4 regions of the Lentzea sp. genome follow, and region 1 is predicted to be linked to each of the others. Evidence: riboswitches for the same ligand, from Rfam matches in the RefSeq annotation. Region 1 holds a riboswitch; each other region holds the start of a gene.
The links. Region 1 has a riboswitch for cobalamin ahead of VF330_RS20130 (CbtB domain-containing protein). Riboswitches for the same ligand answer to the same signal wherever they lie in the genome.
Positions count from the first base shown of each region.

Region 1 (7,064 bases):
TCGTGGTGGCACCGAACCGGTCGATGGCCTTGCCGATGTGCCGCGCGGTCAGGAACCCGACGATGCCGAACCCGGTGAGCAGCAGCCCGCGTTCGCCGGCGCCGAGCCCGAACACGTCGTCGAGCCGGAACGCCACGAGGAACGACAGCCCGCCCAGGCAGCCCCAGCCGACGAACGCGATGAGGGCGGGCCTGATCGTGCTCGGCACGAACGCGCTGCGCAGGCTCGCGTCCCGCTCGGGTTCGGCCTCGGTCTCCGGCACGCCCAGCACCGCCAGCCCGACGGCCACCACGGCGATCACCACGAATGCCAGCCGCCAGTCGACCTCGGCGGTGAGCCCGCCGACGAGCGGCGCGGAGGTCTGCCCGGCCGCCTGCATCGACCCGAACAGCCCGAGCGCGCGCCCGAGCTTCTCCTTCGGCGTCGACGCGGCGATCACCGCGAGCAGCACCGGCGTGGTGAACGAGTTCGCCGCGCCCTGCAACGCCCGCGACGCCAGCAGCACCTCGAACGTCCACGCGCCCGCGGCCAGCAGGGACGTGACGGCGTAGGCCACGTAAGCGATCCGGACCGTCCGTTGTGGACCCCAGCGTTGCGCGAACGTGCCGGACACCAGCATCAGCACGGCGAACGGCACCAGGTAGGACGTCAGCGTCGACGCCGCCTCACCCGGCGATCGGCCGAAGCTGTCGCCGATCTCGGGCAGGATCGACGTCGTCACGGCGCCGCCGAACGGCCCAATCAAGGCGCCGGCGTACAAGCCGGCGCGTGCCAAGCGGCCCACGGACACCTCCGCCGCTCACCCTAGTGGGGGAGCGGCGGCGATGGTTGCCTGAGCTAACTTTTATTGGCGCGGGCCTGCCGACGGCCAGCCAGGACCGCGGCCGCGGCGGCGCAGGTACCGCTCGAACTCCGCGGCGATGTCGTCCCCGGAGGCCTCGGTGATCTGCATGGCCGCGTCGCCGCGCTCCTCCAGCGCGCGCACGTAGTTGCGCACGTCCTCGTCCTCGTCGGCCATCTCGCTGACCGTGCGCTCCCACTCCTCCGCCTGCTCCGGCAGCGCGCCGAGCGGGACCTCGATGTCGAGGACCTCCTCCACGCGGTGCAGCAGGGCCAGGGTGGCCTTGGGCGACGGCGGCTGCGAGACGTAGTGCGGCACGGCGGCCCAGAAGGAGATCGCCGGGATGCCCGCCTGCACGCACGCGTCCTGGAACACGCCGACGATGCCGGTCGGACCCTCGTACTTCGAGTGCTCCAGGCCGAACTTCTCGGCGGCGTCCGCGTCGTAGGCGGTGCCGGTGACCGGCACGGGACGGGTGTGGGGCGTGTCCATCAGCAGCGCGCCCAGCGTCACGACGGTCGTCACCCCGAGGGCGTCGATGTGGCCCAGCAGCTCGGCGGCGAACTTGCGCCACCTCATGTTCGGCTCGATGCCGTGCACGAGGACCACGTCCGCGGACGAGCCGGGGGGCCTGCACACCGACAGCCGCGTCGTCGGCCAGTCGACCCTGCGGGTGACGCCGTCGACCATGCGGACGGTCGGCCTGGTCACCTGGAAGTCGTAGTAGTCGTCCGGGTCGATCTCGGCGAGCGGGGTGGCGTCCCAGGTGAGTTGGAGGTGCTCGATCGCCGTGCTGGCGGCGTCACCGGCGTCGTTCCACCCTTCGAAAGCGCAGACCATGATCGGGCTCGTGAGCGGCTGGCGCGGGTTCGAGGGGGTCGGGGATTCCTGGGACGGATCGTTCACGGCGCCAGACTACGGCCTCGCGCGAGCAAGTCATCGCAGGCTTGGCCCATGCGTGGTCGCGGAGCGTCGCCGTCGCGGGACGCGCTGGTCAACCGCGTGACGATCACCGGCCACGCCCGCGAGCCGCCCGGCCGGAACGCGTATCGTGGGCACCGGGAAGTCCACGGACCGCGGCCGGCTCGCCGAAGCGCCGGCCTGGCACCGGCACGAGCGGGTCCGCGAGGGCTCCCGCTGCACCCGGAACAGTCCACCGACGCCTTCGTGGCGCACCACCCGGAGGCGAAGTACTTCGATGTCTGACTTGCAGGCCGTGCTGTGGGACATGGACGGCACGCTGCTCGACTCCGAGAAGCTGTGGGACATCCCGCTCTACGAGTACGCGGAGAAGCTCGGCGGCACGCTGTCGCTGGAGACCCGTGAGCGCATGGTCGGCACGAACGTGCCGACGACGATGCGCCTGCTGTTCGCCGACGTCGGCCTCGACCCCTCCGCGGAGGACCTGGTGGACGGCGCCGCGTGGATCTCGCGCCGCACCGAGGAGGTGTTCCGCGCCGGCCTGCCGTGGCGTCCGGGCGCCCAGGAGGCGTTGCGCGCCGTGCGTGCGTCGGGCGTGCCGATGGCGTTGGTGACGTCGACCGAGCGCGCGCTGACCGAGGTGGCGCTGGACACGATCGGCCGCGACCTGTTCGACGTGACGGTGTGCGGCGACGAGGTGGACGGGCTGAACAAGCCGCTGCCCGAGCCGTACCTGAAGGCCGCGCGGTTGCTCGGCGTGGATCCCGTGGAGTGCGTGGCGGTCGAGGACTCGCCGACCGGTGTCGCCGCGGCCGTGGCCGCCGGGTGCACCGTGCTGGTCGTGCCGTGCGACGTCGAGGTGCCAGCGGGGGAGCGGCGGGTGTTCCGCGACTCCCTCACCGGCGTCGACCTCGACGTGCTGAAGGCGCTCTAGACAGTCTGCGAAGCGGTCACGCGCTCGGCCTTGGCCCTGCGCGTGGCCGGGTCCACCAGCAGGCCGAACACCACGCCGATGCCGACGTAGAGCGTGGCCAGCTGGGCGAGCGAGCTGAGGCGGAACTGCCACAGCACCGCCACCGGCATGTCCGCCGGGATCGTGTCCGGCGGCGCGGGGAACGCCACGAGCACCACCGCGACGGCCGCGACCACCGCGAGGAGCACACCGGTGACGCGCACCGGCTGCGACTGCGCGCGCAGCTGCTCGGCGAGCCGGCTCGCTCCCCACACGATCGCCAGGCCGGCGACGACCACGCCCAGGTACAGCGCGGTCCGGTAGTCCACGGTGTCCGGGTCGCCCACGGCGGGCGGGTTGGCCGGGTACTTCAGCCACGGCAGCAGCGCCACCGCGCCGAACACCGCGACGCCGAACGCGAGGCTGCGGCTGAACGGCGTGCGGTCGGTGAACCAGCGCTTCGACAGCGCGTAGGCCGTGGCGAACACCAGGCCCACCGCGATGCCGACGATCACCACGCCGAGCATGCCGCCCGCGACCTGGGCGCCGCGGCTGACCAGCTCTTCCTCACCGTGCGAGTGCGCGTGACCGTCACCTGCGGGTTCCCGCGCCTCCTCGACCGCCAGGGCGGCGCGGATGGGGATCTCGGTGACCAGGAGCTGCACGAGCGCGGAGGCGGCACCGGCGATGCCGCCGGCCGCGATCCCGCGCAGTGCGATCGACTTGTACGTCGTCGTCATCTGCGTGATCGGCGGATCAGTGGCAGGGGACGCCGAGGGCGTGGCGGCCGTCGTGGAAGAACTCGTGCAGCAACTCGGAACCCGCGCCGAGCGCGAGGCCGTTCTCCTGCAGGACCAGGTAGGTGACGATCAGGCCGAGCAGTGAGACGGCGAAGGCCCACTTGGGCACGCGGACGGCGGACAGGCTTGCTGCGGGGCTCGTCATGACGGGCTCCTCCATACCTCGTGGAAGGTCAACTCTCCTTGCGGCGCCGCAGCCGGTCTCCTGACTCCCGGATCACCGCTCACCCCGCGTCTTCCCAGCCCCGGCGGGGACCAGTGACGTGCTCGGCGGGGGTTGCTTCCCGGTCACAGTGGCGAGGACCGCGCCGGATTTCCACCGGCTTCCCGTCACTGCGGCGCGTGCACCGTAAGTTGAGCGGCCCGCCGAGCACAACCGGCCATAAGAGTTGTTGCGTTCCTCACTTCACGAGTGGACAGTCACCACACTTCCCACCTGCGGCGACGCGGTAGTAGAGGCAACAGCTCCTGCGGCGGAACGCGACCTCGCCGGGGATCGAGAAGAATTCTCCCGCCTGTTCGAACGGCGGCGCGGTCATCAGCCGCACACCGCGCAGTTCCGCTTCCTCGGCCGTGAGCATGCCCGCGCGCACGACCATTTTCAGCGCGCCCGCGATGTTCGACATCGCGTTGCCCCACAACAGCCCGCGCGACACCGGGGTGACGTCCTGGATGGCCTCGACCACGGGCGCGAGCGCCTCGGCGGCGGGCGGGCCCAGCCGCGGCAGGTCGACGCGGACGCTCAGGCCGCCGGCCGGGTCGTGGCGCCACCAGAGGTTCTCCGGCCGCACGTCGATCGGCAGGCCGGCGGCCGTGAGCGGGCTGAGCAGCCGCGCGGTGTAGCTGAGGAAGAACAGGCTGGCCGCGACGCGCGGTTCCTCCGCTTCGTACCGGATCGCGATGGCGTCGATCGTGTTCTTGAGGTCCGGGCCCTCGAGCAGCGCGGTTCCCGGCAGCCAGGACTCGTCCGGACGGCCCACGTCGAGCGCGAAGAACGGGTTGATCCCGCGCACCCGGCGCAGCGCGGCGAGGACCTCGGCGAGTTCGGACACGGAAGTTCACGCTACTGGGTGTCCATGCAGGACAAATCACGTCCAGGGCATGGGACGGATCCGACCGCGGTGTGGACGTGGGTCCGCGGGATGGGAGGATGTCGTGTCGTGAAGACCTTCGACTCCCTGTTCGCCGAACTGACCGAACGAGCCGCCACCAAGCCGGCGGGGTCCGGCACCGTCGCAGCGCTCGAGGCCGGCGTCCATGCGCAGGGGAAGAAGGTCCTGGAGGAGGCGGGCGAGGTCTGGATCGCCGCCGAGTACGAGTCCGACGAGAAGCTCGCCGAGGAGATCTCGCAGCTGCTCTACCGCCTCCAGGTGCTCATGCTGGGCCGCGGCCTCACCCTCGAAGACGTTTACAAGTACCTCTGAAAGAGACTTCCACATGCTGCGCGTAGCAGTCCCGAACAAGGGCGCGCTCGCCGAACGCGCCTCCGCCATGCTCACCGAGGCCGGCTACCGGCAGCGGCACGAGCCCCGCGACCTGACCGTGCTCGACCCGAACAACGACGTCGAGTTCTTCTTCCTGCGCCCCAAGGACATCGCGATCTACGTGGCGTCCGGCGACCTCGACCTGGGCATCACCGGCCGCGACCTGGCCGCCGACTCGGGCGCCGACGACAACGGCTCGTCCGTCGAGGAGCTGCTGGCCCTGGGCTTCGGCTCGTCGACCTTCCGCTACGCCGGCCCCCGCGGCACGGACTGGAAGGTCGAGGACCTCCAGGGCAAGCGCCTCGCCACGGCGTACCCGAAGCTGGTGGGCCGCGACCTGCGCGCCCGCGGCATCACGGCCCAGGTGATCCGCCTCGACGGCGCCGTCGAGATCTCCATCCAGCTCGGCGTCGCCGACCTGATCGCCGACGTGGTGGGCTCCGGCCGCACCCTGCGCCAGCACGACCTGGTGCCGTTCGGCGACCCGATCTGCGAGTCGGAGGCCGTGCTCGTGCACCGCGCGAACTCCGAGCTGACGAAGGCGAAGAAGCAGCTGACGGCCCGCCTGCAGGGCGTCGTGTTCGCCCAGCAGTACCTGATGCTCGACTACGACTGCCCGCGCTCGATCCTGGACGAGGCCGTCGCGCTGACCCCGGGCCTCGAGTCGCCGACCGTCGCGCCCCTGGCCGACGAGGACTGGGTGGCCGTGCGCGCCATGGTGTCGCGCAAGGAAGCGAACCAGGTGATGGACGAACTGGCCGCCATCGGCGCCAAGGCCGTCCTGGCGTCGGACATCAGGTTCTGCCGCCTGTGATCCTGGAGCAGGCCGTCCTGGACGTCGTTCCGGGGCTCTCGGACGAGTTCGAGTGGGCGTTCGGCGAGGCGCGGTCGTTGATCAGCGCCTCGCCGGGCTTCCTCGGCCTGGAACTGCTGCGCTGCCTGGAGACGCCGTCGCGCTACCTGCTGCTGGTGCGGTGGGAGTCGCTGGAGGCGCACACCGTCGGGTTCCGGCAGGGGCCCTCCTACGAGCGGTGGTCGTCGTTGCTGCACCGGTTCTACTCGCCGTTCCCGGTGGTGGAGCACTACTCCAGCGCTCTGAGCACCTCGTCGTCGGTGGTCTGACCCCAGTAGTTCTCGCGGTTGATCCCGCCGAGAGCGAAAGAAGACCGGAGAGGCTGAGAGTCAGCGCTCCCGCACGAACAACGCCTGCGCCGACGTGCCCACCGGGCCGTCGGCGTCGTGCACCTCGCTGGTCGCCACGCCGACGCCGTCCGGGCCGATGGTCGTGCGCGCGTCCATGCCGATCCACTCGCCCGAGGGCTGGCGGTGCAGGTGCACGGTCAGGTCCGTGTTGATGGCGTACCACTTGCGGATGTCCACACGGGACGAGACGCCGCTGGCCGAGTCGACGACGGCGAACAGGCGCTCCACCGGCGAAGTCTCGAAGCCCTCGACGACGGCGACGCGCGGGCGGGCCCACACCCGGGCGTCGCCCGGCGTGAAGATGCCGCCGGACAAGGAAAGCCATTCGACGGCGGCGAGGTAGCCACCGCCCCAGTGGTCCGGGATCTCCATCGGTGCCGCCGAACCGGGCGGTGGCAACGCCTTTCCCGTGCCGCCGGCCACCGCCGTGGTGTCGGAGCCGACCATGTGCCACGCCCGCGCGGTCAGTGCCACGCGGCCTTCGCAGGACAGCGCGGCGGAGAGCAGCTCCACCGAACGGCCGGGGCGTTCGACCGAAGTGGACACCTCGAGGTCGGCCACCGGGACCGGGCCCAGCACCTCGAACGTCACGCGGGACAACGACGGCCGCAACGCCAGCAGGGCGCGGACCAGCAGGGCCGAGGGCGGGCCCAGGTGCTGGCTGTCCGGGCCCCACGGGCCGACGGTGTGCGAGGTGGAGCGGAACGCGTCGTCGCCCAGCGGCAGGTAGAAGGCGGTCATCAGTCGCGGTCCTGCAGCGGCTCGGTGTCGTCGGGCTCCGGCCAGCCCGGGTACGGCGGCGGGGTGCCGTCGAAGGCCGGGCAGAAGGCCTTGTGGTCGCAGTAGTCGCACAGGCGGCTGGG
Region 1 is NZ_DASVFL010000179.1:7,551-14,614, reverse strand. Features, by position in the region: gene VF330_RS20155 (MFS transporter) at 1-784, opposite strand, end outside; gene VF330_RS20150 (PAC2 family protein) at 845-1,747, opposite strand; gene VF330_RS20145 (hypothetical protein) at 1,796-2,047, shown strand; gene VF330_RS20140 (HAD family phosphatase) at 2,040-2,696, shown strand; gene VF330_RS20135 (CbtA family protein) at 2,693-3,454, opposite strand; gene VF330_RS20130 (CbtB domain-containing protein) at 3,471-3,659, opposite strand; cobalamin riboswitch at 3,693-3,867, opposite strand; gene VF330_RS20125 ((2Fe-2S)-binding protein) at 3,916-4,566, opposite strand; gene VF330_RS20120 (phosphoribosyl-ATP diphosphatase) at 4,675-4,938, shown strand; gene hisG (ATP phosphoribosyltransferase) at 4,952-5,812, shown strand; gene VF330_RS20110 (antibiotic biosynthesis monooxygenase family protein) at 5,809-6,120, shown strand; gene VF330_RS20105 (thioesterase family protein) at 6,181-6,945, opposite strand; gene VF330_RS20100 (RecB family exonuclease) at 6,942-7,064, opposite strand, start outside.

Region 2 (7,064 bases), on a different contig from region 1:
CTCCAGCGGCGGGTCACCGCGTCACGCGGGTCCACAGTGGTCAGCTCGCCGCCGTCCGACACGACCAGCGTGCGGCGCCAGCCCGCGACACCCGACCCGATCTCGGCGGGACCGATGCCCTCGGCCAGCCGCACGACCACGGCGGACCGGGCGCGGCACACGTTCAGCGCCGGGCGCAGGCCGTCCGCGGCGTCGACGACCTCGACCGGGCGACCGGCCGCCTCCCGCAGGGCTTCGACGGACATCAGTTGCCGGCGGTCCGCTTGTGGGGCTTGCGCGAGGTCGGCTTCTTCTTCTGGACCGACGTCGAGGCGCGCACCGTCGGCGGCTTCGGGATCTCGGCGGCGACCACGGTCAGCTTCGGCTTGGGAGCGGGCTCATCGGCGGGCCTGCGCACCGACTGCTGTATCTCTTCGACCGCCGTCCACGCCGGGTTCGGCTCGGCGGCGGCACCGGGGGGAACGACGGGAGCGGGCGCCGGGGCCGGGATCGGCTCGTCGGTGCGCGTCGCGATGCGCGAGGCGGCCCGGCGCGACCAGCGGCTCGGGCGGGCGGCGCGGAGCGGTTCGTCGACGGAGGTGGTGGCCGAGGGGGAGACGCGGCGGGTCGGCGCCTTCACCGCGGTGCCGACGAGGAACAGCGTCGGGCGGTACAGCTTGTGCTTCTTCACCACCGACTCCAGCTCGCCGACCGTCGTGTGCACGACCACCTCGTCGGCCTGGCTCACCTTGTACGCCACCACGACCGGGGTCTCGGCGGAGTAGCCGCCCTCCAGCAGCTGCTCCACGAACTGCCCGGTGCGCGCGCCCGAGACCGTGGCGGCCATCGTGGTCTGCAGCGCGGCGAACTCGCGGACCTTCTCGCTGCTCTCCGGCGAGATCAGCACGGCGGAGGACGCCTCGGTCGACGTGATCTCGCGGCCGATCTTCGCGGCGGCGGCGGCCACGACCGACACCCCGGGCACGACCTCGACGTCCAGGCCGAGGCGGACGCACAGGTCGTGCTGCTCCTGCACGCCACCGCCGGTCGCGGCGTCGCCCGCGTGCAGGCGCACGACCGTCTGGCGGGACGCGGCGGCGCGGCGGTACAGGTCGGTGATCTCCTCGGGCGTCACGCGCGAGAAGTCGACCAGCTCGGCCTCGGCGCGGGCGTGCTCGCGGACGCACTCGACGTCGACCGCGCTGGGAGCCCAGATGACGACGTCGGCTTCCGCGAGGCGGCGGGCGCCGCGGAGGGTGATGAGGTCGGCGGCACCGGGACCGGCGCCGACGAAGGAGACCCGACCGGTCGTCGTCACGACAGCTCCACAGGGGGTTGGGGAGGGGAGGCTTAGACGGTGACCGTACCGCCTGCCGATCCGGCCACGAACGGGTGGCAGGCCCGCACGAAACGGGCCACCGCCTCCGGGTCGCCGGCCGGGTGCGTGTGCAGGTACGACGCGTGCACGCCGCCCGCCACGAACCCCTCGGCGACGGGCCGCGAGTCGACGCCGCGCCAGTGCCACGCGGGGGGCGTCGAGTGCGGTGTGGACAGCTGGGTGCGGTGGAACTCGTGGCCGGTCACGCGGCTGCCGGCCGGGTGCAGCGGCGAGCTCGCGGACGCCACGGCGTCGCGGTAGCCCAGCGTCAGCTTCGGCGTCATGAACCCCTCGGCGTCGAACACGCCGCACATCGGGTGGCCGTCGAGCGACTTCGCGAGGTACAGCAACCCACCGCACTCAGCGTGGACCGGCGCACCCGATCGAGCGAACCGGGCGATGGCGTCGCGCAACTTCGCGTTGTCCGACAACGCTTCCGCGTGCTGCTCGGGGAAACCGCCCGGCAGCACCAGACCGGCGGTGCCGTCCGGGAGGTCCTCGTCGTTGAGCGGGTCGACGACCGCCACGGCCGCGCCCGCCGCCCTCAGCACCTCGACGTGTTCCGCGTAGCCGAACGTGAAGGCCGCTCCCCCGGCCACCGCGACCAGGGGCTCGCCCTCGACGCGCTCGACCTGCGGCTGCCACGGCGCGACGGCCATCGACGGCACCGACCTGGCGAGGCCGCGCACCGCGTCGAGGTCGACGTGCTTGGCCACCGCGGCGGCGATCGCGTCGACCGCGGCCACGGCCTCCGGACCGTGCTCCGCCGCCGTGACGAGGCCCAGGTGCCGTGACGGCAGGGAGAACTGCGGATCGCGCGGCAGCACGCCGAGCACGTCGAGGCCGACCTCGTCGCACGCCGACCGCAGCACCTGCTCGTGCCGCTCGGACCCGACCTGGTTGAGGATCACGCCGCCGAGCCGGACCGTGGGGTCGTAGCCGCGGAACCCGTGCAGCAGCGCCGCGAGCGACCGGCTCTGCCCGCGCGCGTCCACGACGAACAGCACGGGCGCGTTGATCAGCTTGGCGACGTGCGCGGTCGAGCCGATGCCCGCGGTGTCGACGCGGCCGTCGAACAGGCCCATGACGCCCTCGACCACGGCGATGTCGCAGCCCTTGGCGCCGTGCGCGAAGAGGCCGGGAACGCGCTGCTCGCCGACCATGACCGGGTCGAGGTTGCGGCCGGGCCGCCCGGTGGCGAGCGAGTGGTAGCCGGGGTCGATGTAGTCGGGGCCGACCTTGAACGGCGCGACCCGCGACCCGGCCGCGCGCAGCGCCGCCATCAGGCCCGTCGCGACGGTGGTCTTGCCGCTGCCCGAGGCGGGGGCCGCGATGACGAGACGGTTCACCACCTGCTCACCACTCGATCCCCCGCTGGCCCTTCTGCCCGGCGTCCATCGGGTGCTTGACCTTGGTCATCTCCACCACCAGGTCGGCGGCGTCGGCGAGCCGCTGCGGCGCGTACCGGCCGGTGATCACGACGTGCTGGTGGCCGGGCCGGTTCGCCAGGACGTCCACGACCTCGTCCACGTCGATCCAGCCCCAGTGCAGCGGGTAGGTGAACTCGTCGAGCACGTAGAGGCCGTGGCGTTCGGAGCGGATCCGCCGCGCGATCTCCGCCCAGCCCTCGCGCGCGGCGTCGGCGTGGTCGTCCTCGGTGCCCTGCTTGCGGGTCCAGGACCAGCCCTCGCCCATCTTGTGCCACTCGACGGCGCCGCCCTCGCCGGTCTCGTCGTGCAGCCGGCCGAGCGCCTTGAACGCGGACTCCTCGCCGACCTTCCACTTGGCGGACTTCACGAACTGGAACACGCCGATGTCCCAGCCCTGGTTCCAGCCGCGCAGCGCCAGGCCGAACGCCGACGTCGACTTCCCCTTCATCTCCCCGGTGTGCAGCATCAGCAACGGCCGGTTGCGGCGCTGCCGGGTGGTCAGGCCGTCCTTCGGGACCTCGACCGGTTGTCCTTGTGGCATCGGGTTCTCCTCACGCTGCCCGGACGACGCCGGCGAGGTGGTCGGCGCTGAGCTGGTCGAGACGGACGCAGGTGCCCCGCAGCGCGTCGGCGACCTTCTGCGCGAGGCCGAGGCGGACGTGGCCCTGTTCGCAGTCGACGACCACGACGGCGGTCTGGTCGAGCAGGCCGGCGGCCTTGAGCGCGTCCCCGGTCGGGTCGCCGCCGAGGCCGGACGACGTGGCGCGGCCGTCGGTCAGCAGCACCACCAAAGGCCGTTTGCGCGGGTCGCGGAGCCGTTCGACCTCCAGCACCCGGTGGGCCTTGAGCAGGCCGTCCGCGAGCGGGGTCCGGCCGCCCGTGCGCATCTTCTTCAAGCGCGTGGCCGCGGCGTCGACGGAGGTGGTCGGGGGCAGCGAGACCTCGGCCTGGCTGCCGCGGAACGTGACCACGCCGACCTTGTCGCGGCGCTGGTAGGCGTCGCGCAGCAACGAGATCACCGCGCCGCTGACCGCCGACATCCGCTTCTGCGCCGCCATCGAGCCGGAGGCGTCGACGACGAACAGGACGAGGTTCGACTCCTTGCCCTCGCGGACCGCCTTGCGCAGGTCGGCCGCGGTGAGCAGCAGTCCGGGACCGCTGCGGCCGCGCGCGGCCTGGTGCGGTGCGGCGTTCGCGAGGGTGTCGACCAGGTGCAGACCACTGCCGTCCACTGTGGACGAACGGACGACCCGGCCGGTGCGGGCGCGGGCCCGGGAACGCTTGCCGGGCGCGCCTTCGCCGACGCCGGGCACCTCCAGCACCCGCGCCTTGAACGCGGGCGCGGGTTCCGGCGCCGGGCGGTCCTGGGGCGCGTCGCCGTTGCGCGGCGGGCTGTCCCGCGGACCGTCCTGCGGTTCGGGCAGCTCACCGCCGCCGGGTCCGTCGTCGTCGGGACCCTCGTCGTCAGGGCCCTGGTCCGGTTCCTCGGCGTGCTCGGCCGCCTCGCGCATGGCGTCCTCGAGCTGCTGTTCCTCGATGCCGGGCTCGTCGAACGGGTCGCGGCGGCGCCGGTGCGGCAGGGCGAGCCGGACCGCGGCCTCGACGTCCAGTTCCTCGACGCTCCCGGCTCCCCGCCAGGCGGCGTGGGCCGTGGCGGCACGGGCGACGACGAGGTCCGCGCGCATGCCGTCGACCTCGAAAGCCGCGCAGACGGCGGCGATCCTGCGCAGCTCACCGTCCGGAAGGGACACCCCGGGCAGCTTCGCCTTGGCGTCCGCGATCCGCTGCCGCAGCTCGGCGTCCTCGGCTTCCCACCGCGCGGCGAACGCGACGGGGTCCGCCTCGTAGGCGAGCCGGCGCCGGATGACCTCGGTGCGCACGCCCACGTCCCGCGCGGCCTTGACCTGCACGGTGAGCCCGAACCGGTCGAGCAGCTGCGGCCGCAGCTCGCCCTCCTCCGGGTTCATGGTGCCGACCAGCAGGAACTGCGACGGGTGCGAGACCGAGACGCCCTCGCGCTCGACGTGCGCGCGCCCCATCGCGGCGGCGTCGAGCAGCAGGTCGACCAGGTGGTCGTGCAGCAGGTTGACCTCGTCGACGTAGAGCACGCCCCGGTGCGCCGAGGCCAGCAGCCCGGGCTGGAACGCCCGCACACCCTCGGTCAGCGCCTTCTCCAGGTCGAGCGACCCGACCAGCCGGTCCTCGGTGGCACCGACCGGCAGCTCGACGAGCTTCGCCGGCCTGCGCTCCACGCCGTCGTGCGGCGCGTCGGGGCAGTCGGTCGTGCCGGGCGCGCAGCCGAACCGGCAGTCCTTCGAGACGTCCAGCTCCGGCAGCAACGCGGCGAGGGCACGCACGATCGTCGACTTCGCGGTCCCCTTCTCGCCGCGGACGAGGACACCGCCGATGCCGGGGTGCACGGCGTTCAGCAGCAGGGCCAGCCGGAGGTCGTCGTGTCCGACGACAGCCGAAAAGGGGAACATGCGCGGTGAAGTCCTTCCTCGGGTGTCCACGCCCGTGGTCGGTCGGAGTAAGAGGGGGACGAGTTCCTGACTCCCGGGTCTCCCCGGTCACAGTCGCGGGACGGCGCCGGATTCGCACCGGCTTCCTCGCGCTCCCCTCACAGCCCCGGCATCGTCGCATTCCGCACCCGTGCGACCAACAGCCAGGTGAGCGACATCGCCCTCAGAGCAGGCTCCGGAACTCCGCCCAGGCCCGCGCCACCTCGTCCGCCGTCCACTCCAGCGCGGGCCCGGCGATCGTGACCTCGGTCTTCGCGAGCGTCCCCGACGGCCAGAACGACCCGAGGAACTTCCCGCTCAGCTCGGTCAGCCGCTTCGGGTCACCGGGCAGGTGCAGCGCGAACTGGTGGGTGTGGGGCTCGGGCAGTCCCATCGCGGCCGCCACGACCTTGGCGTGCTCGACGTACGACCCCAGCTTCGGCAGCACGGTGTCGAGACCGTGCAGTGCGGACAGCGCGGCCGGCCACTGCTGGAACAGCATGCCGCCGTACCGGTGCCGCCAGACCCGCGCCTGGTCGACGAAGTCCTGGCTGCCCGCGAGCGCGGCGCCGGAGATGCCCTCGAGGGACTTGTAGAACGACACGTACACCGAGTCGAACAGGCCGGCGATCTCGGGCAACGGCTTGCCGAGGCCGTGCGCGCTCTCCCACAGCCGCGCGCCGTCGAGGTGCACGACCGCGTCGCGTTCGCGGGCGAGGTCGACCAGCGACGTCAGCTCGTCCCAGGTCGGCAGGACGAACCCGGCCTCGCGGTCGGGCACCTCCAGCAGCAGCGTCCCGTACGGCTCCGGGCAGGTGCCGACGTCGGCGTCGCGGACCTTGACCGGGCGCAGGCCGGACAGCACGGTCAGCGCGTCGTCCTCGTGGTGCAGCGGGTGGGCCTGCGGGTGCATCGCCACGATCGGGTTGTGGGTGCGGTCGGCCCAGCACCTCAGGGCGATCTGCTGGGCCATGGTCCCCGTCGGCACGAACAGCGCCGCCTCGGTGCCGAGCAGCTGGGCGACGCGGGTTTCCAGGGCGCCCACCGGGCCGCCGTCCCCGTAGCGGTCTGGGTCGACGTCCGGCACAGGGCCGAGCGTCTCCAGCAGCGTCTTCTTGTGGACTCCGGAGAGCTGGCGATTCAACACACCCGCATCAAACATCAGGTCAACGCCTCACGGCCACCGACTTCGGCGCGCGGAACGACAGCAGGTGCAGCCACTCCGGTTCGGGACCCGCCAGCTCCAGCGCCGGCTCGTGGGAGGCCACCGTCCGCAACGTCACCGCGGCCTCCAGCCGGGCCAGCCCGGCACCGAGGCAGAAGTGGCGCCCGTACCCGAACGCCAGGTGACGCGGGTCGGTCTCCTCACCGGTCAACACCAGCACGAGCTCCGCACCGGCGGGCACGCGCACACCGGACAGGACCACCTCACGCGCGGTCAGCCGGCGCCACGTCACCACGGGCGTCTCGGTCCGCAGCACGTGCTCCACGAAGTCCTCAGCGACACCGGGCGACGGCAGCCGCGCCCACAGCGCGCGGTCCTGCAGAGCGCGGCGCAACGCCGTGGACAGCAGCTGGGTCGTGGTCTCCTGCCCGGCGATCAGCAGGAAGTAGCAGAGACCGGCGGAGTCCTCCGCGGACACACCGGCGTCGGCCAGCGCGCGGAACAGCTCGCCGTCCCGCGCGTGGTAGCGCTTGACCAGCCACTGGTGGAACTCGCCGACGTCGTCGACCAGCTCCAGCTGCCGTTCGCGCGAGAGCGAGCCCCAGAAGAAC
Region 2 is NZ_DASVFL010000107.1:11,860-18,923, reverse strand. Features, by position in the region: gene VF330_RS13580 (hypothetical protein) at 1-245, opposite strand, end outside; gene VF330_RS13575 (cobalt-precorrin-4/precorrin-4 C(11)-methyltransferase) at 245-1,297, opposite strand; gene VF330_RS13570 (cobyrinate a,c-diamide synthase) at 1,330-2,706, opposite strand; gene cobO (cob(I)yrinic acid a,c-diamide adenosyltransferase) at 2,714-3,328, opposite strand; gene VF330_RS13560 (putative cobaltochelatase) at 3,339-5,270, opposite strand; cobalamin riboswitch at 5,311-5,441, opposite strand; gene VF330_RS13555 (threonine aldolase family protein) at 5,473-6,435, opposite strand; gene VF330_RS13550 (hypothetical protein) at 6,455-7,064, opposite strand, start outside.
Region 2: linked by a shared signal. The riboswitch ahead of VF330_RS13560 (putative cobaltochelatase) and the one ahead of VF330_RS20130 (CbtB domain-containing protein) in region 1 are both predicted to bind cobalamin.

Region 3 (7,064 bases), on a different contig from region 1:
CCCACAGGGGGAACACCATGACGAACGTCCTGATCTCCGGCGCCAGCATCGGCGGCCCCGCCCTCGCGTACTGGCTGCGCCACCACGGCTTCGACGTCACCGTCGTCGAGCGGGCCCGCGGCCTGCGCCCCGGCGGCCAGGCCATCGACGTGCGCGGCCCGGCACTGGAGGTCATCGAGCGCATGGGCCTCGGCGAGCGGCTGAGGTCGTTCAGCACGAACATGCGCGGCATGAACGTCGTCGACGCCGAAGGCAACGAGCTGTTCAGCTCCACCACCCGCACCATCAGCGGCGGCGACCTGTCGAGCCCCGACGTCGAGCTGCTCCGCGACGACCTGGCCGGGATGCTCTTCGACGCGGTCGAGGGCGTCGAGTACCTCTTCGACGACACGATCACCGCGATCGACGGCACCCGCGTCACCTTCGAGAAGGCCGCCCCGCGCGACTTCGACGTGGTCGTCGGCGCCGACGGCCTGCACTCCAACGTCCGCCGCCTGGTTTTCGGCCCCGAAGAGCGGTTCATCAGCCACCTCGGCGTCAACCTCGCCGTGTTCACCGCACCGAACTTCCTCGGGCTCGACCACTGGCAGACTTTCCAGCAGGGGGACGTGGTCGGCGGCGGCATCATGAGCGCCCGCTCCAACGCGGAATGCCGTGTGTACATGGGATTCAACGGCGTCACGTCGTTCGACCACCGCGACGTCGAGGCGCAGCGCCGCCTGCTGGCCGAGAAGTTCGAGGGTGCCGGCTGGGCGTGGCCGACCGCGCTCAAGCACATGTGGGAGGCGCCGGACTTCCACTTCGACTCGATGAGCCAGATCCGCATGGACAGCTGGTCGCGCGGCAACGTCGTGCTGCTCGGCGACGCGGGCTACTGCGGTTCCCCGCTGTCCGGGCAGGGCACCAGCATGGCGCTGGTCGGCGCGTACGTGCTGGCCGGCGAGCTGGCCAAGGACCCGACGACCGCCTTCGAGCGCTACGAGGAGGTCCTGCGGCCGTACGTGACGGCCAACCAGGACATGGCCTTGCGCAACCAGGAGAGCGGCGGCGCGCCGATCCCGGAGTTCGACGAGATCGTGAACAGCCTCATTCTTCCCCACTACTGAACAGGTTCCCGACGGCGGCGGCGAGGTCCTCTCGCGGGAGCTCGGTGCGGGTGAAGCGGACGACCGCGGTGATCCCCTTCGCGCTGAGGTGCCGGAGGTCCTCGAAGTCGAGCCCGGCCAGTGCGGCGGCGACCTCCGGGTCGTCGCCGTAGTCGGCGTCCTTCCACGGTTCCGCCGAACCGAGCAGCGCGCCGTCCCTGGCGAACGACAGCCGCCGGTCGGAGTTGACGTTCCAGAACAGGCTGGCGGCGCTCCCGTTGCGGGACAGTCGCTTCAGCACCTCGGGCCCGGAGCCGACCCAGTTGTCGAGCTCCAGGACCACGGTCCCGCCGTCGATCTCGACGGCGAGCGAGTCCTCCTCGAAGTCGCCGACCACGTCGTCGACGCCGAGGCCGGTCACGACCGTGACGGTCGCCGCGTCGCCGAGCAGTGCGGGCAGCCACCGCAGCGCCGCCTCCGGTGCGGTCCTGGGCGCGGGCTCGGGTTCGCCGCGCAGCCGGTGACCGACCCGGTCCGTCTTCTTGAGCACGAGCGGGTCCGCGTGAGGTGCCGGCCAGATCAGCAGTTCGTGGCGTTCTTCGTCGTCACCGTCCCGGCCGCGGGCGTGCGCCCGGACCCGGAACTCCCCCGGCCAGGGCGGCAGAGCACCGCGGCCGAGCCGGGCGTCGCCCTTCACCGCGGTGAAGCTGACCTCGGCCACCTCGTCCCAGATCGAGGTCATCGGCTCGCCCGGTTCGTCGAGCGCCACCCGCACGAACACCGGGACGCTGCCCTCCCGGACCCCCGTGCGCACGGCGAAACCGGTGTCGACCGCGGAGACGAGTCCCGTCACCGAGAAGTCCGTGCCGGGAAAGCCCGGCTCTTCCACGAACACGAACTCGTGGTCGAACACCGGCACGTTGGTCTGCCAGTACGAGCCCTTGTACTCGGCGCGCCGCTTCTCCAGCATCGCCCGGGCGTACGCGGGAGGCTTCCCGATCGACGGCAGCAGCAGCGCGGTCACCCCGATCGCGATGCCGATGATCGCCACCGGATCGGTGGAGGTCGGTGTGCCGACAGCGCGCAGGACGGCCGCCGACACCGCCACGGCCAGTGCGAGGTGTGCCGCTCCGTGCTGGGCGGCGATCGCCGCCTCGTCACCGCTCGCCCCGCTCAGGTCGAGCAGTCCCGTCATCGACCGCACGTGGTCGGTGACCAGTTCGATCGCCCCGGGATGTGCCGCCGCCACGAACGCGACCGGCCTCCTCAGCGCGCTTTCGCGGCCGAGCGACACGAACCCGAAGGTCCCGTTGCCGGGTGGGCGCAGACCGGCCACCACGTCCGCGGGCGCGTGCAGGGGCAGCGCGGCGACGCCCAGTTCCAGTGCGCCCAGCAACCGTTCCGCGGCCAGACCGGGAAACGCGTCGAGTGCTTGCTGCGCGGCAGTTCCGTGCTGCGGACCACGTCGCTCCCGCGGTTGGTACCGGCCCAGCTCCGCCGCCGGCTCCGGCGGGATCAGCGCCTCGATCGACGCCACCGCAGCCAGGACCGACTCCTCGAACTCCCCCATGCCGCCGATTGTCGCAGCCGATGGCCCGGCTCACAGCCATTTGACTCGGGTAGGCCGAACCCGCACGATCCAGGGGACAACAGCATCCGCACGCCGCGGGGGAAGCCGGTGGAACTCCGGCACTGACCCGCAACGGTGAAAGTCCGACTGCCCGTGGCGCGCGGCAGCTCCACTCACCCGTCGAGGACAGCGGGACAGGGAGGCGTAGTGATCAGGAAGTCCGCGCTGGTCGCGGTCATCGCGGCCGCGCTGGTGGCGACACCGCAGGCGCAGGCCGCCGAGGTGTCGCCGAGCACGTGGCTGGCAGGCCAGTTCGCCGGGGGCGACCGGCTGCTGAGGTTCCCCAACGACCCGGCGTCCGGTGATCCCGGACTCACCGCCGACGGCATCTACGCGCTGGCCGCGGCCAAGGCCGGCAAGTCGACCGCGACGAAGGCCGCCGCGTGGCTGGCCGCGTCGCCGCAGCTGGAGACGTTCGTCGGGGACGGCGACGCCGAGTCGTACGTCGGTGGTCTCACGAAGCTCGCGCTCGTCGCGCAGACGCTGGGCACGGACCCGGCGGAGTTCGGCGGGGTCGACCTGCTGGACCGGCTCGGCGCGCTGCAGGAGCCCTCGGGGAGGTTCCGCGACCGGACCGACCCGTCGTTCGACCAGACCAACGCGTTCACGCAGGCGTTGGCGATCATCGTGCTGAAGCGCGCCGGTCAGGACGTCGCGAAGCCGGTGGCGTTCCAGGCCGCGGCGCAGTGCCCGGACGGCGGTTTCCCCATCGTGTTCGGCGAAGCGGTCTGCAAGTCCGATGTGGACGGAACCGCGCAGGTGCTCCAGGCGCTGCTCGCGGCGGGGGAGAAGACCGCGTCCGCCAAGGCCCTCGACTGGCTCGTGGCGCAGCAGCAGGCCGACGGCGGGTTCCAGGCGATGACGCCGCCCACGAACGCCAACACCACCGGTCTCGCGGTGGGCGCGCTGGTCGCCGGCGGTCGCACCGCCGCGGCGGACAAGGCCGTGGCGTTCCTGAAGACGTTGCAGGTCGGATGTGCCGCGCCCGAGGCTCAGCGGGGTGCGATCGCGTTCGACGGCAACGGTTTCGACGCCGGAACGGTCGTGCGCTCGACCGTGCAGGGCATGCTCGGGCTCGCGCGGGTGAGCCTCGCCGAGGTGTCGGCGTCGTCCGCCACGGCCGGCGTGCCCGCGATCGACTGCACCACCACGCCTCCGTCGTCCACGACCCCCGAACCCACCGTCCCTGCACCGGCCGGTCCCGAGGCGCCGGTCACCCAGCCGGTCGCCCCGCCGCTCGCCGCCACCGGTCCGGACCAGGCCGTCCCGCTGACGCTGGCCGGTTCGTTCGCGGTGCTCGCCGGCGCCGTGCTCCTCGTCGTCTCCCGTCGTCGGAAGGGTGGTGCGTGATGCGCCGCGTCCTCGCTGTCCTCGCCCTGCTGGCGAGCACGTTCGTCGTCACGTCCCCCGCCTCCGCCGACGCTTGCGCGGGCGTGAAGGTCGTCGTGGACTTCTCCGCGTTCGGCGGTGGCGTCCAGACCGGGTGTGCCGCAGGTGATCCGGCCACCGGACTGACCGCGCTGACCGGCGCGGGCTTCACCTACTCGTTCGTGCCGCGCCAGCCCGGTTTCGTCTGCCGCGTCAACGCGCTGCCGAACCCGTGCACCGCGCCGACCACCAGCGCGTACTGGTCGTACTGGCACGGCACGCCCGGCGGCACCTGGACCTACAGCACCTCGGGCGCGGGCAGCCACGACCCGGCGCCGGGCACGGTCGAGGGCTGGGCGTTCGGCCCCGGCACCGCTCCGGGCGCCACTCCGTGAGGAGGCTCTTCTTCGCGCTGGCACTGGTGATCGCACTCGCACCGGTGCCGGCACGGGCCGCGGGCTGCGACGGCGTGACCGTCGTCGTCGACTTCCGCGGCCTCGGGGGCGGCGTCCAGCAGGGCTGCGCGCCGGGCAGTCCCGGCTCTGGGGTCGCGGCGCTGACCGCGGCCGGGTTCGGCTACACCTACGCGTCGCGCCAGCCCGGGTTCGTCTGCCGCATCAACGCCAAACCGGGCACGGACGCGGACAAGTGCGTCAACGCGTCCCCCGCCACGGCCTACTGGTCGTACTGGCACGCACCGGCCGGGGGCGCCTGGTCGTACAGCAACCAGGGCGCCGCGACGTTCGTGCCGTCCCGCGGAACCGTGGAGGGCTGGGCGTTCGGGGCGGGGGAGCAGCCGGGCATCGCACCACCCGCGGCTCCGGCACCGCAGCCGCCCGCGCCTCCGCAGGTCCCCGCACCCCCGCCGCCTCCTGCCGGGCAGCCGCCCGTGCAGCAACCACCGGCGGTCACCACGACCACCACGACCGTTGCACCGCCGGTTTCTTCCTCTGCGGCAACCACTTCCGCGTCGACGTCCACGACGTCTTCGTCGTCGGCGGCGGAGACGTCGGCCGTCGCTGACCGCAGCACGCCTGTGGCGCAGGAGAAGTCCGGCTCGGGCCGGCTCTGGACGGTGCTCGGCGTACTGGTGATCGTCGCGCTCGCTGTCACCGGACTGCTCGTCGCACGGCGCCGGCGCGGCGCGGAAGAGTGAGGCTGCACTCCGGCGCGTGGTGGCTCTGGGCCCTCGGCCTGGCCACCGCCGCCAGCCGCACCACCAACCCTTTGGTGCTGGGCCTGGTCCTGGCCGTCGCGGGCGTGGTCGTCGTGACGTGCCGGGCGCCCACGCCGTGGGCCGGGACCTACGGCGTGTTCCTCAGGTTCGGCCTGCTGGTCATCGGCCTGCGGGTGGTGCTGCACGTGTTCCTCGGCGGCATCGCGGGCCCGACGGTCCTGTTCACGCTGCCGCAGATCCCGCTACCGGACTGGGCGCGGGGCATCCGCGTCGGCGGCCCGGTCAGCGCGGAGGGCCTGGTCTTCGCGCTGTACCAGGGACTGCTCCTCGCGACGATCCTCGGCTGCGTCGGCGCCGCCAACGCCCTCGCCAACCCGAAACGCCTGCTCCGCTCGCTCCCGGCCGCGCTGTACGAGGTGAGCGTCGCCGTCGTGGTGGCGCTCACCGTCGCACCGCAGCTGGTCGCGTCCGCGCGGTCGGTGCGGCGGGCACGGCAACTGCGCGGCGACACCGCCCGCGGCGCGCGAGCGATCCGCACGATGCTGGTGCCGGTGCTGGAGGACGCACTCGACCGGTCGCTGGTGCTGGCGGCGTCCATGGACTCGCGCGGTTACGGCCGCACGGCGGGCATCTCGCGCAGGGATCGCGCGCTGACCGGGACGTTGGTGCTGGCCGGCCTGTTCGGGTTCTGCATCGGCACGTACGGGCTGCTCTCCGACGCCTACACCGGCTGGCCGCTGCTCGCGGTCGGCGGTGTGCTGGCCGTCGCGGGTCTGCGGGTCGGCGCACGGCGGGTGCCGCGCACGCGTTACCGCCCGGACCGGTGGACGCCACGAGCGATCGGCGTGGCGTTGAGCGGCGTGACGGGCGCGGTCGTGCTGGTGTTCTCGGGAGATCCGGCGCTGTCGCCGTCGACGGTGCCGCTGGCCGCACCGGAACTGCCGCTGCTTCCGGCGCTCGGCGTGCTGGTGGCGTTGGCACCGCTCGTGTTGGTGGGGGAGACATGATCCAGTTCGAGAACGTCACGATCACCTACGCCGGCGAGCCGGTGCTGCGGGACATCTCCGTGGAGATCCCCGAAGGCGAGCTGTGCCTGGTCGTCGGCCGCACCGGTTCCGGCAAGTCGACGTTGCTGCGGGCGGTCAACGGACTCGTCCCGCACTTCAGCGGCGGCACCCTCGCCGGACGCGTCCTGGTCGGCGGCCGCGACACCGCGCACTTCCCGCCGCGCGAACTGGCCGACGTGGTCGGGTTCGTCGGCCAGGACCCGGTCGCGGGCTTCGTCGCGGACAACGTGGAGGACGAGCTCGCGTACTCGATGGAGTCCCTGGGCCTGTCGAACGACGTGATGCGCAAGCGCGTCGAGGAGACCCTCGACCTGCTTGGCCTCGCGGCACTCCGCGACCGTCCACTCGCGACGTTGTCCGGCGGCCAGCAGCAACGGGTCGCGATCGGCGCGGCCCTCACCGCGCACCCGAACGTCCTCGTCCTCGACGAACCCACCTCGGCCCTCGACCCCGGCGCCGCCGAGGACGTTCTCGCTGCCGTGCAACGACTCGTGCACGACCTCGGCATGACCGTGGTGATCGCCGAGCACCGCCTGGAGCGTGTCGCGCAGTACGCCGACCGCGCTCTCCTCCTCCCGCAGGGCACGATCGGCGGCGTCGGCGAGGTGCTCGCGGAAGCACCGGTCGCGCCACCCGTCGTGCGGCTCGCACAAGTGGCGGGGTGGTCGCCGGTGCCGGTCTCGGTCCGCGACGCACGCCGGGTCGCGGCACCGCTGCGCGCGAAGCTCACCGAACCC
Region 3 is NZ_DASVFL010000302.1:20,443-27,506, reverse strand. Features, by position in the region: gene VF330_RS31860 (FAD-dependent monooxygenase) at 18-1,106, shown strand; gene VF330_RS31855 (DUF6461 domain-containing protein) at 1,087-2,655, opposite strand; adenosylcobalamin-variant (AdoCbl-variant) riboswitch at 2,745-2,816, shown strand; gene VF330_RS31850 (LPXTG cell wall anchor domain-containing protein) at 2,863-4,065, shown strand; gene VF330_RS31845 (hypothetical protein) at 4,065-4,478, shown strand; gene VF330_RS31840 (hypothetical protein) at 4,475-5,239, shown strand; gene VF330_RS31835 (energy-coupling factor transporter transmembrane protein EcfT) at 5,236-6,267, shown strand; gene VF330_RS31830 (ABC transporter ATP-binding protein) at 6,264-7,064, shown strand, end outside.
Region 3: linked by a shared signal. The riboswitch ahead of VF330_RS31850 (LPXTG cell wall anchor domain-containing protein) and the one ahead of VF330_RS20130 (CbtB domain-containing protein) in region 1 are both predicted to bind cobalamin.

Region 4 (7,064 bases), on a different contig from region 1:
GATCGCGAGACCGCACGCGACCGTGGAGTTGCCGACCTCCTCCAGCACCGCGCGGAGGTCCACCTGCGAGGCCAGCCCGCACGGGGAGGCGATCTGCACCCACTCGTGCATCTTGTCGAGCACTTCCCTGACGACGATCACGACCTGCGTGCGTTCGTCGTCGCCCTCGTCCACGTCCCCGAAGGTGAAGAGGATCCTCAGCTCTTCGCCGTCGTCGTGGATGACGTCGTACTCGGCGCGGACGTAATCCGCGAGGTCTCCCCAACTCGCCATGGCGCAACCCTACTGGCCGCGATGGCCCACAGCCCGACGACCAGCACGGCGCCGACCTCGGCCACGAGCAAGATCCTCTCGGTGTAGCCCAACGGGAACACGCGCCACCACCGAACGCCGGACGTCATGCCCACCGCAATGGCGTACAGGATCGGCATGAACGCGACAACGCTCAACAAACCGGACGCCATCGTCCACCTGGCGTGTCGCCCCCACACGGCGTGCCGTAGCCACGGCCGCGCGAGCGCGATGACCGCGATCGGCAGGCTCACGAACGCGAGCATGCTCCCGAACCGGTGGATGCTGCCGCTCATCTCGTTGGTGCCCATCGCCCAGTTCGTCTTCGGGAACGCCACCACGAGCAGCAGGCCCACCGACCACAGCACGAGCGCCACCGACCCCGGCGACCGCCACCGGGCCAGCCCGCGGTGGACGAGCGCCGTCAGGATCGCGAGCGAGCCGAACGCGAGGAGCAGCACGGCCACGTCGAAGACCAGCCGGTGCTCGCCCAGCGCGTACTCGCTGATCGTGCGGCGCAGCGGCCCGACGTTCAGGTCGAGCAGCCCGACCATGGCCACCGTGGCGACGACGGCGAGTGAACCGCCGGCGGCGGCGAGTCGAGGAATCAGCACATAACGGTCAACGCTCGCGTGCGGGCGAGGGGTTCCGGCATTCAGGGAACCGACAGGAACCGCTCAGCCCAGGACGCTCCCGCAGGTGATGTTGACCTGCGCGCCCGTGATCGTGCGGCCCCAGTCCGACGCCGCGAACAGCGCCGCCCTGCCGACGTCCTCCAGCGTCGCCACCCTGTTCAGCGGTGACCGGCGGAGCATGTCCGGCTCGACCACGCCGCGGAAGTCCTCCGGGACGGACTCGGGCACGCCCGCCGTCTGCAACGTGACGACGCGGACGCCGTGCGGCCCGAGCTCCACGGCGAGCTGGCGGCGCATCGACTCGACCGCGTCGAACGCGGCGAGCAGCCCGCCGAGCTGCCACTCCCGGTGCGCGGAGGGGTCGCCGGTGCCGCCGAAGAACAGGATGACGCCGGACTTCTGCCTGGTCATGTGGCGTGCGGCCGCCCTGGCGGTGAGGAACTTCGACCGGACGGCCGAGACGACGGGGCTGAGGTAGTCCTCGACGCTCATCTCGACCATCGGCGTGCCCTGGACGTCGTTGTCGGTCGTGACGTTGACGGAGATGTCCAGGCGCTCGAACGTGGCGGCGTGCTCGTCCACGGCCCGCTCGTCGAGGGCGTCGACCACGGCGTACCGCGCACCGAGCTGCTCGGCTCTGGCCTTGAGCGTCGCCTCGGTCCGCCCCGCGAGGTGCACCTCGGCCCCCGCCGCCGCGAACGCCGCGGCGATGGCGCCGCCGATGCTGCCCGCGCCGCCGTAGATGACCGCGGTCTTCCCGTCGAGGTTCATCGCTTCACCGGTCATGGCCCGAGACGATAACTCCTATTCGAGCGCTACGGCCGCTTCTTCCTCGACCGCGCGGGCCACTGCGTTGAGCGCCGGCGAGTCGAGCTTCCACTGCTGCCAGTACAGCGGCACGGACACCGTCCGGCCCGGCGCGAGGTCGACCAGGCCGTCCTGCAGCTGCTGCGGTGGCACCATCCCCCAGCCCAGGCCCGCGACGATCGCCCGCACGTACACCTCGGACGACGGCACGTAGTGGCGGTGGTCGGACGCGCCGCGGCCGCGGGTCAGCGTGCGCACGAACCGGTCCTGCAGGTCGTCGTTGCGGTCGAACACGACCACCGGCGCCCGCGGCAGCCACGACTTGAGCGGCCCGTCCTCGTAACGGTCCACAAAGGACCGCGTGGCCATCGCCGCGTACCGGATGTGGCCGAGCCGGCGGACCTCGCAGCCCGCAACGGGTTCCCGCGACGACGTCACCGCCGCCATCACCAGGCCCTGGCGCAGCAACGCCGTCGTGTGGTCCTGGTCCTCGCGGTGGAGGTCGAACGAGATCCTCGGCTCCGGCGGGACCCGTTGCAGCGCGGGCAGGAACCACGTGGCGAGCGAGTCGGCGTTCACCGCGATCGGCACGCGCACGACGGCGTCCTCGCCGAGCGCCGCGTCGAGGTCCTGGTCGAGGGCGAGCAGCTGCCGGCCGTAGCGGACCAGCACCTCGCCGGACGGGGTGAGCCGGACCGGCCGGGCGCGCACGAGCAGCACCCGGCCGGTGCGCTGCTCCAGAGCCTTGATCCGTTGCGAGACAGCGGAAGGCGTGACGTGCAGCGCGGTGGCTGCCGCGTCGAACGTGCCCGCGTCGACGACCGCGAGCAGCGTGCGCACCAGGTCGAGATCCATCACGAGCGCTAATGCTACGTAAGAATCTTTAGCTGGTCTCATCAAGAACGCGTGAATACCGTCGGAGGGGTGACTGACCTGTTCCTCGGCTTCGGCACCATGATGACCCTCATCGTCGCGATCGGCGCGCAGAACGCTTTCGTGCTGCGCCAAGGACTCCGGCGCCAGGCCGTGGCGAAGGTGGTCGCCGTGTGCGCCGTCTCGGACGCGATCCTCGTCGCGGTGGGCGTCGCCGGGTTCGGGGCGATCGTCCGCAGGTGGCCGTCCGTGATCACCGCCGCCGCGGTCGTGGGCGGGATCTTCCTGCTGGGCTACGGTTTCCTCGCCGCGCGGCGGGCGTTGCGGCCGTCCGCGCTGACCGCCTCCGGCGAGGCGTCGGGCCGCCCCGTGCTCACCGCGCTCGCGCTGACGTGGCTCAACCCGCACGTCTACCTCGACACGCTGCTGCTCCTCGGCTCGATCGCGGCCGGCCGGTGGCTCTTCGGGATCGGCGCGGTCACCGCGAGCGTCACCTGGTTCGTCGCGCTCGGGTTCGGCGCGCGCCTGCTCAGCCCGCTGTTCGCGAGGCCCCGCGCGTGGCGGGTGCTGGACGGCGTGATCGCCGCCGTGATGACCGTCCTCGGAGTGGTGCTGATCGCCGGAGCGTGACGCGCGCATGTTGGGTGGTGATCAAGCAGCCACCACCACATGTAGTATCTGCCGCGCTGGTGGTTCACCGGCCCGGAGCACCGGGCGAGTGAGGCAAGAGGGAACCCGGTGGAAGTCCGGGACTGCCCCGCAGCGGTGAGTGGGAACGAAAGCCGTCAACGAAGCACTGGGGTCCGCCCTGGGAAGCGACGGCCGGTAGGAGCGTGCCCGGCGCCCACGAGTCCGAAGACCTGCCACCGGTGTGCGCGCAAGCCTGCGCGCACCACACGGTGCCCCGAGGGAGGGCGGCTGTGTGCACCGGTGGCGCGCGTCCGCTGGTGCGCGCACGCGTTTCCTCGGGCTTGCTCGCGAGGAGAGAGCGTGCCCGACCGCCCACCAGCGCTGGATCGACTGTCCGAGGTCGTCCACGAAGCGTGTGCCGACCTGCCCAACGCCTCGGCGGAGGCAGTCCTGGCCGAGACCAAGCGCAACCTCTACGACGGCATCACCGACGCCGAACTGGCGCTGGCGCCGATCATGGCCGCCCGCACGATGGTCGAACAGGACCCGGACTACTCCTCCGTCAGCGCCCGGCTGCTGCTGGACAAGCTGCGCGCCGAGGCCTGCGGCGTCCCGCTGACGCACGCCGAGATGACCGAACGCTACCCGTCGTACTTCGCCTCGTTCGTCCACCACGGCATCGGCCTGGACCAGCTCGACCCGCGGCTCGCCGGCTTCGACCTGGCCCGCCTGGGCGCCGCCCTGGACGCGTCACGCGACCTGAACTTCCAGTTCCTGGGCATGCAGACCCTGTACGACCGCTACTTCCTGCACCACGACGGCCGCCGCTACGAGCTGCCGCAGGCGTTCTTCATGCGCGTCGCGATGGGCCTCGCGCTGCAGGAGGACGACCGCGACGCCCGCGCGATCGAGTTCTACGAGCTGCTGTCGTCGTTCGACTTCATGTGCTCGACGCCGACGCTGTTCAACTCGGGCACCACACGGCCGCAGCTGTCGTCGTGCTTCCTGACCACCGTGGACGACGACCTCGCGGGCATCTTCCACGGCATCAGCAACAACGCGCTGCTGTCGAAGTTCGCCGGCGGGCTGGGCAACGACTGGACCCCGGTGCGCGGGATCGGCGCGCACATCAAGGGGACCAACGGCAAGTCGCAGGGCGTGGTGCCGTTCCTGAAGATCGCGAACGACACGGCCGTGGCCGTGAACCAGGGAGGGAAACGCAAGGGCGCGGTCTGCGCCTACCTGGAGACCTGGCACATCGACGTCGAGGAGTTCCTCGACCTGCGCAAGAACACCGGCGACGAGCGCCGCCGCACCCACGACATGAACACCGCGAACTGGGTGCCGGACGAGTTCCTGCGCCGGGTCCGCGCCGGCGGGCGGTGGACGCTCTTCTCCCCCGACGAGGTGCCGGACCTGCACGACGCGTTCGGTGACGAGTTCGCCGAGAAGTACCGCGCCTACGAGGAGAGAGCGGACAACGGCGAGATCAAGGTCTTCCGGCGTCTGCCCGCCGTCGACCTGTGGCGGCGCATGCTGACGATGCTGTTCGAGACCGGGCACCCGTGGATCACGTTCAAGGACCCGTGCAACCTGCGGTCGCCGCAGCAGCACAGCGGTGTCGTGCACTCCAGCAACCTGTGCACCGAGATCACGCTCAACACCACGGTCGACGAGGTCGCCGTCTGCAACCTGGGCAGCGTCAACCTCGCCCGGCACGTCACCGCGGACGGCATCGACCACGCGCGGCTCGCGAAGACCGTGCGGACGGCCGTGCGGATGCTCGACAACGTCATCGACGTGAACTACTACACGATCCCGGAGGCCAGGAACTCCAACCTGCGGCACCGGCCCATCGGCCTGGGGCTGATGGGTTTCCAGGACGCGCTGTTCACGCTCGGCACGCCGATGGCGTCGCAGGAGGCCGTGGAGTTCGCCGACCGCAGCATGGAGGAGATCAGCTACCACGCGATCACCGCCAGCGCCGACCTCGCCCGCGAACGCGGCGCGTACGCGTCGTTCGACGGGTCGTTGTGGAGCCGAGGGGTTCTGCCGATCGACTCCGTCGAGATCCTCGCGCGCAACCGCGGCGCCGGCGAGCTCGAAGTGAACCGCGAGTCCACCTTGGACTGGGACGCCGTGCGCGAGAAGGTCGAGCGCGGCATGCGCAACTCCAACGTCATGGCCATCGCGCCGACCGCGACGATCGCGAACATCACCGGCGTGAACCAGTCGATCGAGCCGCTGTACCGCAACCTGTACGTGAAGTCGAACATGTCCGGCGACTTCACCGTCACCAACCCCGACCTGGTGCGGGCGCTCAAGCAGCGGGGGCTCTGGGACGAGCGGATGATCTCGGACCTCAAGCTGCACGACGGCAGCCTCGGCGCGATCGACCGGGTGCCGCCGCACCTGAAGGCGTTGTACGCCACGGCGTTCGAGGTCGACAGCGCGTGGCTGGTCGAGGCGGGCAGCCGCCGGCAGAAGTGGATCGACCAAGCGCAGTCGCTCAACCTGTACCTGGCCGAGCCGAGCGGCCGCAAGCTCGACGAGCTGTACCAGCTGGCGTGGGTGCGCGGGCTGAAGACGACGTACTACCTGCGCACGCAGAGCGCGACCCACGTGGAGAAGTCCACGTTGCGGGGCACCGACGGCAAGCTCAACGCCGTCTCGCCCGTCACCGTCACCGATCCCAGCTGCTCGATCACCGACCCGGACTGCGAGGCCTGCCAGTGACCACGAACATCGAAGCCGGTGCCGGACGGGTCTCCGTCGACGACAAGGCGATGATCAACTGCCGGGCCGACGTCAACCAGCTGCTGCCGCTCAAGTACCACTGGGCGTGGGACAAGTACCTCAACGGCTGCAACAACCACTGGATGCCGACCGAGGTCTCGATGCAGGCCGACATCGGCCTGTGGAAGTCCGCCGACGGGCTGACCGACGAGGAACGCCGCATGATCAAGCGGAACCTCGGCTTCTTCGCGACCAGCGAGTCGTTGGTGGCCAACAACATCGTGCTCGCGGTCTACCGGCACCTCACCAACCCCGAGTGCCGCCAGTACCTTCTCCGCCAGGCCTTCGAGGAGGCCGTGCACACCCACACGTTCCAGTACATCTGCACCTCGCTCGGGCTGGACGAGGGCGAGCTGTTCAACATGTACCGGGAGATCCCGTCCATCACGGACAAGGCCGCGTGGGCGTTGCAGTTCACGCAGCACCTGGAGGACCCGGAGTTCAGGACGGGCACGCCGGACCGCGACCAGGCGTTCCTCAAGGACCTCGTCGCGTTCTACGTGGTGTTCGAGGGGATGTGGTTCTACACCGGCTTCGCGCAGATCCTGTCGCTCGGCCGGCGCAACAAGATGGTCGGCATCGCCGAGCAGTACCAGTACATCCTGCGCGACGAGTCGATCCACCTGAACTTCGGCATCGACGCGATCAACCAGATCAAGATCGAGAACCCGCACCTGTGGACCGGCTCGTTCCAGCAGGAGGTGCGGACCATGCTCGCCGAGGGCTGCGAGCTGGAGATCGCCTACGGCCGCGACACGATGCCGAACGGCATCCTGGGGATCAACGCCGAGCTGTGCGAGCAGTACATGCGGTTCATCACGAACCGCCGCTGCGCACAGCTCGGCCTGGAGCCGGTGTGGGGGCAGGCGGAGAACCCGTTCCCGTGGATGTCGGAGATGATGGACCTGAAGAAGGAGAAGAACTTCTTCGAGACCCGCGTCATCGAGTACCAGAACGGTGGCTCACTGGAGTGGTGACGACACCACTGCCTTGGGCAGCCCGGCCCGGTCCGCGACGGGCCAGTCCAGCGGA
Region 4 is NZ_DASVFL010000083.1:11,346-18,409, forward strand. Features, by position in the region: gene VF330_RS10775 (hypothetical protein) at 1-273, opposite strand, end outside; gene VF330_RS10780 (DUF998 domain-containing protein) at 198-905, opposite strand; gene VF330_RS10785 (SDR family oxidoreductase) at 969-1,712, opposite strand; gene VF330_RS10790 (LysR family transcriptional regulator ArgP) at 1,731-2,588, opposite strand; gene VF330_RS10795 (LysE/ArgO family amino acid transporter) at 2,688-3,236, shown strand; cobalamin riboswitch at 3,280-3,488, shown strand; gene VF330_RS10800 (ribonucleoside-diphosphate reductase subunit alpha) at 3,597-5,972, shown strand; gene VF330_RS10805 (ribonucleotide-diphosphate reductase subunit beta) at 5,933-7,009, shown strand; gene idi (isopentenyl-diphosphate Delta-isomerase) at 6,995-7,064, opposite strand, start outside.
Region 4: linked by a shared signal. The riboswitch ahead of VF330_RS10800 (ribonucleoside-diphosphate reductase subunit alpha) and the one ahead of VF330_RS20130 (CbtB domain-containing protein) in region 1 are both predicted to bind cobalamin.